DNA from 3 places in the Pseudoalteromonas sp. Z9A4 genome. Region 2 is predicted to be linked to each of the others. Evidence: predicted binding sites of a transcription regulator. Region 2 holds the regulator's gene; each other region holds the start of a gene.
The links. Region 2 encodes LexA, which represses DNA repair genes until DNA is damaged. Its sites were predicted from a motif close to TACTGTATNNNNATACAGTA; they were not measured.
Positions count from the first base shown of each region.

Region 1: the regulator LexA is predicted to act here: its motif matches at 1,197-1,216, upstream of uvrD (DNA helicase II).
Region 3: the regulator LexA is predicted to act here: its motif matches at 1,104-1,123, upstream of GQR54_RS06750 (YebG family protein).

Region 1 is NZ_WTLA01000002.1:4,458-6,735, forward strand. Features, by position in the region: gene uvrD (DNA helicase II) at 1-1,132, opposite strand, end outside; gene GQR54_RS01630 (hypothetical protein) at 1,436-1,660, shown strand; gene GQR54_RS01635 (YacL family protein) at 1,777-2,145, shown strand; gene GQR54_RS01640 (dUTP diphosphatase) at 2,251-2,278, shown strand, end outside.
Region 2 is NZ_WTLA01000042.1:14,057-16,334, reverse strand. Features, by position in the region: gene coxB (cytochrome c oxidase subunit II) at 1-572, opposite strand, end outside; gene lexA (transcriptional repressor LexA) at 1,055-1,672, opposite strand; gene GQR54_RS18785 (PaaI family thioesterase) at 1,840-2,278, shown strand, end outside.
Region 3 is NZ_WTLA01000006.1:73,574-75,851, reverse strand. Features, by position in the region: gene dsbB (disulfide bond formation protein DsbB) at 1-238, shown strand, start outside; gene GQR54_RS06760 (DUF6170 family protein) at 240-542, shown strand; gene GQR54_RS06755 (helix-hairpin-helix domain-containing protein) at 567-863, opposite strand; gene GQR54_RS06750 (YebG family protein) at 1,175-1,492, shown strand; gene putP (sodium/proline symporter PutP) at 1,768-2,278, opposite strand, start outside.

The DNA of each region.
Region 1 (2,278 bases), on a different contig from region 2:
TACCACCATAAATACGGTATTTTAAGCCTTCTTGCAGCATGGCCTCCTCAAGTACACGAGATTGCGCGTTACTACGGTATAAAATTGCGGCATCTTGTAGGGCATTACCTGCATTTAACCAGCTTCGTAGTTTGCTACTTACAAAGCGTGCTTCGTCTAACTCATTAAATGCTGCATAAATAGAGATTGGCTCGCCGTCGTTACCGTCGGTCCACAAGCTTTTACCCATACGTTCTGAGTTATTTTGAATTAATGCGTTAGACGCTTTCAAAATAGTCGCTGTTGAGCGGTAGTTTTGTTCAAGGCGAATGGTTTCTGCACTGAAGTCAGTTAAAAAACGTTTAATGTTTTCGATTTTAGCACCACGCCAACCATAAATGCTTTGGTCATCGTCGCCTACAATCATAATGCTGTTAGTATCGCCAGCAAGTAACTTTAACCAAGCATATTGAATGGTATTTGTATCTTGGAACTCGTCTACGAGCATATGTGCAAAGCGTTGCTGATAATGACGTAGTAACGTAGGGTTATTTTTTAACACTTCGTAGCTGCGTAGTAATATTTCAGCAAAATCAACTAGGCCCGCTCTATCACAGGCCTCTTGATAGGCGGCATAAACACGCAGCATCATTTGCTCATTAATATCGTAGGCTTGAATATCTTTAGGGCGAAGTGCTTCATCTTTTTTGGCGCTTATGTACCAGCCAAATTGTTTAGCAGGCCATTTTTTATCATCAATATTCATCGATTTTAATAAGCGCTTGATCATCCGAAGCTGATCGTCAGAGTCTAAAATTTGAAAGGCTTCTGGTAAATTAGCTTCACGGTGATGAGCACGTAAAATACGATGCGATAAACCATGGAAAGTACCAATCCACATACCACCTACAGGCGCTTTTAGTGTTTCTTCAACGCGGCCACGCATTTCTTTAGCGGCTTTATTAGTAAAAGTAACTGCAAAAATACTGTAAGCGGAGGCTTGCTCAACTTGCATAAGCCACGCAATACGATGAACTAACACTCGTGTTTTACCAGACCCAGCACCTGCTAATACCAGCATGTTTTGTAGTGGGGCTGCAACGGCATCGCGTTGTTTGTCATTTAAGCCATCGAGTAATTGTGAAACGTCCATCGTTACGCCTTTTTAATCAATATTGTGGCCAGTATAACAGGTGTTTTTGTTAGGCTAAATAAAATACTGTTTTTATAAACAGCTATTTATAAAATAGTGTTCAAAACGAGTAACTTGCTAATTAATTGAGCGAATAGAAAAGTGCAAACACATAACAAAAATTGCTAATTTGACCTAAAGTTAGCAAAATTTACTAACTCTCTAAATCTAGACTAATTTAACTATTTGATTTGTAAGCTTTAATAAATTGGCATAGAGTGTGTAAGTAAATAATTATAAAATCAAATAAATACAGAGGTTAGTATGGCAGATCAAGGTTCTGGCGGTAACGTAATCGCAGCATTATGTAATATATTTTTTCCTGGTTTAGGGCAGTTAGTGCAAGGGCGTATTTTAGCGGCTATATTTTTTGCACTCGCTATTATAATAAGTTACGCACTAATTTATGTGCTTGTAGGCTTTGTACTTGTGCCTATTATTTACTTATGGTCGATTATTGACGCAGCGCGTTATAGATCGCGAAGTTAACGGTTTTCAAGTTGAGTAAAATAGCGCCCATGTGGCGCTATTTTACTTTATATGTCCTGTGGTTTACGGGCGTTTACGTATATAATTACCCAATTAAAGATTTACAGGCAAACCCTATGGAATATCAATTTATTCGCGACCCTATTAGTGGGCTACGTATTAAAATAAGCAGTGAACACGCTATTATTGGTCGCTGGCTAAACGAAGAAATAGGCAAAGACAAAGTAGCCATGGTGCAAGCGCTTATTGCATCGGTGAGTTCAAGCTATGAGCCGCTAACGCTAAAAGGCCAAGAAATAGATTTAATATTAACGAAAGACGAAGCATTATTTGAAGCCCATGCGCTTCATCAAGACAGCGAAGACCTAATAGCGTATCAAGATGACGATTTAGCGCTTGAAGAAAATGGTTTAAGTAGTGGTTGTGGCTTTGAAGATTTCATTGATTTAATTGATTCATGGCATGAGTTTACGACGTCACGATAAACATAACTAGCACACTAATAAAAATATACAGCAATGCACAATCAGCATTTTATCTGTATTATTACACCAACGAACATTACGCCAATCAAAACGACAGGAACTGATATGTCTGCCAATTTAAACAAGCTAGTAG
Region 2 (2,278 bases):
CACCAAGAGTGAATAACATCGTCAGAAGTCATTAAAAATCGTACTTTTTGATTTATTGGCAGTACGAGAGGTTTATCAACCTCAAGTAAGTAGTTAGGATTTTTATCTGCAAGATTCGCTATTTCATCTTGCGGGGTAGATAAAATAGAGTAGAACTCTACATCTTCACCCATATATTCATAATGCCATTTCCATTGCGAGCCTGTAATTTTAATAGTGAGATCAGCTTTGCTGGCATCTTCCATTGCAATTAGGGTTTTAGTGGCTGGTACTGCCATAGCAATTAAAATAACAAACGGGATTGCAGTCCAAAGTATTTCTACTTTAGTGCTTTCGTGAAATTGGGCAGGTACAGCCCCTTTAGATTTACGGTGATGAATAAGTGCCCAAAACATAATTGCGAACACTATCACCCCAATCACACAACATATTATAAATATGGTCATGTGCAGCTGATATACATTATTGCTTATATCGGTTACGCCTTTGCGCATATTGTATTGGCTGTTAGCCAAAACTGGGTGCGAAAAAACACATAATATAAGCCACAAGGTAGAGGTCAGTTTACCCATGTGACGGCTCCTTTGATGCTATTGCGAATGCAAAGCGAAGAGGCATACGGCTTAAACGCCAATTCGTTATTTTTATTTTTTTAGTCAATCTCATTTAATATTGATTGGTTTTGCTGCGCCAACAACGGGTTTGTGTATATTGTGTGTTCTCAAAACTAAAAAGCTGTGAGTTATTATTAGCTCAGCACATTAATAATTAGCTAAAAAATGAACAACAAGCAAGTTTTAGTATAAAAAACAATCAGGTGATATTGAGTAATTAATAAAAAATCAATAACCAACTAGGTAACAGTAAGTTCAAAAGATGAGCAAAACAAAGGGGTTTAACGCATTCGAAGGGGGAAAATATAAGTGCAAAAAAGTTTACAGCTTAAATTGTCAGTGAGCTATTTATGCCCTATTTTTAGTGCGAATTTAAAACAAAAATGCGTACTAATTAGTACGCATTTATAAAACTGCTTGTTTAAAAGCTATTTTTAAAGTCACATCCAATCAGCGTTTCTTATAACGCCAACGGCTAAGCCTTCAATATTAAAAGACTCATTCTCAAGATCTACTTCAATAGATTCAAAATCGTCGTTTTCAGCATGAAGTAATACTTTACGACCCGCTTTCTCAAGACGTTTTACAGTTACGTCTTCGTCTAGGCGGGCAACAACAACTTGCCCGTTTTCAGCGGTTTGAGTACGATGTACAGCAAGTAAATCACCATCCATAATACCAATATCTTTCATGCTCATACCGTTAACGCGTAGTAAAAAATCTGCAGCCGGTTTAAACATTAATGGATCGATTTTGCAGTGACTTTCAACGTGCTCTTGCGCCAAAATAGGTGAACCAGCAGCAACACGCCCTATAAGCGGTAAACCTAATTGTTCTGGCTCTTCTTCTTCAATTAACTGAATACCACGGCTTGCACCTGGTTTCATTTTAATTGCGCCTTTTTTAGCAAGTGCTTTTAAATGTTCTTCAGCAGCATTGGCACTTTTAAAACCTAATGTTTGCGCTATTTCAGCACGTGTAGGAGGCATACCAGTGTCTTTAATAAAAACTTTAATTAGTTCGAGTATTTGAGCTTGGCGGTTCGTTAATGGTCGCATACAACTGGTTTTCCATACAGTACATTTAACTGTGAGTATATACAGTTAAATAAAAATCGCAAATTTAAATTAAGCCTTAAAATAGCCAAAGTAATTTCACTTGTGTACATTTTAGGGATATAACTAAAGCTAGGTTTATAAATGATTAAAAAAGCAAAGGAGTCATTATGAGTATTTGGTACCAGCCCATCACTTTAGAGCTGTGCAAGCAGTTAGAACAAGGCATTGATGGCCAAGGAACATTAATGAAAACCATGGGAATAGAAGTCACTGAAATTGGTGATGATTACTTAGTAGCCACTATGCCGGCAATTCCTGAGCATCATAACCCAATGGGAATGGTTCACGGCGGTGCTAACGTTGTACTTGCCGAAACAGTTGCCAGCTATGCAGCTAACTTTGTTGTCGATTTTACAAAATTTTACTGCGTGGGGCAGGAAATTAGCGCAAGTCATTTAAAAGCATCTCGCAACGGCACTTTAACAGCAACGGCAAGAGCGTTTCATATTGGCAAACGTAGTTCAGTGTGGGAAATAAAAATTACAAATAGCCGCAATGAGCTGTGCTGCGTATCAAAAATGACCGCAGCAGTCGTAGAGCGAAGGT
Region 3 (2,278 bases), on a different contig from region 2:
GCAAACCACCACAGACCCTTTTGCATTTAGCTGTGAGTTTGAACCGAACTTCCCGTCGTTTATGCCGTTACATGAATGGATACCTAGCTTTTTTCAGGCGACCGGGGATTGTGGAAATATAGATTGGCAATTTATTGGTTTGAGCATGCCTGCTTGGATGGAAATTATATTTGGGATTTTCTCACTAACACTATTTATTATAGTTATTGGCCGTTTATTAATTAAAAAGTCGATTTGATATGTTTACATTTTTTTCAAGCCAATTAGATGAGCTTAAACACCTAAAAGTACGCAAGCGTCAGGACGTAATAGCACTTTCTTTAAATATGCTATCGCCAACAGATAAAGTGTTACTACGTATAATAAAATTATTGTTACTTAGCCCATTATTTTTAATATTTACGGTATTTAAAGGCTGGATATTAATCCCATTTTTAATACTCGGTGGGCTTTGCTATCCGCTATTAACAACACCTATTGAAATTAACTTTGCTAAAAAGCACTTAAACGAAGCGCTAAAACAATTTAATCAGGGCGTATAACGCCCTGATTATTACTTACTCGCTTTAAAGTGATATTTTCCCTTCTAATTTGGCTAATAGCTTTTTACCAATTCCTTTAACTTTCGATAAATCACTGACGCTTTTAAATTCGCCGTTTTCTTCACGGTAATCCACAATTGCCTGCGCTTTTTTCTTACCTATACCCGGTAGCTTAGCAAGCATACCTGCATCAGCATTATTTATACTAATTGTCTCAACTTGAGACATTTGCTTAGTTACTTCCGATAGTTGTGCGTATACGGTAGTTGCAGGTAGTAAGCATAATAAGCTTATTATGAATAAATTTTTTAACGTTTTCATTAAACTTGTCCCTATTCTTCTTTTCTTAATTTTGAATGTTGCTCAGGAAAACTAAAAAGTAAGGAACTGAAAAGCTCATCACTTAAAGTGTATCTAAACGCATTATCACTATAATCCGAAATCCTGAAAATGCAGCTGGTACAACTAGTGATTTCTTAACTAAAGTAAAGTTACCGTTTTTTGTCAAATTTGACTCTTAAAAATTAATACTTCGCGCTTGCAAATTCACTTACAAACCATTACTGTACATAAAAACAGTAATCTAATGGTTTTTACAAACCACGGTGCCAAGCAATTTTGCAGGAGAAATCATGGCTGTTGTTGTTAAATATGTTGTAGAACGAAACGGAGTCGAGCGTATGACGTTTACTACCAAAAAAGAAGCTGATGCTTATGACAAGATGCTCGATATAGCAGAATCACTTGAGCTAATGCTAGAAAAGGTAGACGTACCGCTTAGTGAGCAACAAATTGAATCACTTGCTTTAGAAATAGCGAAAAGCAAAGATGACTTTATGACCATATTGAAGGGCGGCAAAGATCCGGTTGTTACCAAAGCGCCAGCGAAAAGTAAAAAGTCAGATAACGTTGCATCAATTGAAGATAACAACGATAAAAAAGCAAGTTAACTCGTAGATTGCCCTCTCCTCGGACGGGACAAACTAAATAAAAAAGGGAGCAACTTAGTTGCTCCCTTTTTTATTATACCAATTCGCTTCATTAAGTGATCTATTTTGAGGGTGGAAAAACGTGTTGATAACTAGGCAAAAAATTCGATATTTAGCTGTTCTAAATGAGAATTTTTTAACGCCTGTAGCAACACGTTTAGCCCCGCAAAATGATTAAATATTATTGCGGATTGGTATTACTTACTACTCATTTTAAAATAAATAGTAATTGCTATTTAAAGCTCTTTTTCTACTTCATCAAATAAAGCAGTGATGTTTTGCTCTGGCTCTTTTGTTACTAAGCTAACAACAACAATTGCGATACTCGCTAAAATAAAGCCAGGTACTATTTCATACATAAAGCTACTTAAACTTTCACCATTAATAGTAAACGGACCATAAATCCAAACAAGCACTGTAAACGCACCTACTAACATACCAGATAAGGCGCCAGCAAAATTCATACGTTTCCAATAAAGGCTAAACAATACAAGTGGTCCAAAAGCAGCACCAAAGCCTGCCCATGCATTACTTACTAGGTCTAAAATAGAGCTATCTCTGTCGTACGCTAAATAAATTGCAAACAGGGCAACAAATGCAACACTAATTCGACCAACAGTAACTAATTCAAAGTCGCTAGCATCTTTACGTAAAAATGTTTTATATAAATCTTCAGTCAATGAACTTGAGCTTACTAGCAATTGTGATGAGATAGTACTCATGATAGCAGCCAAAATTGCAGCTAGT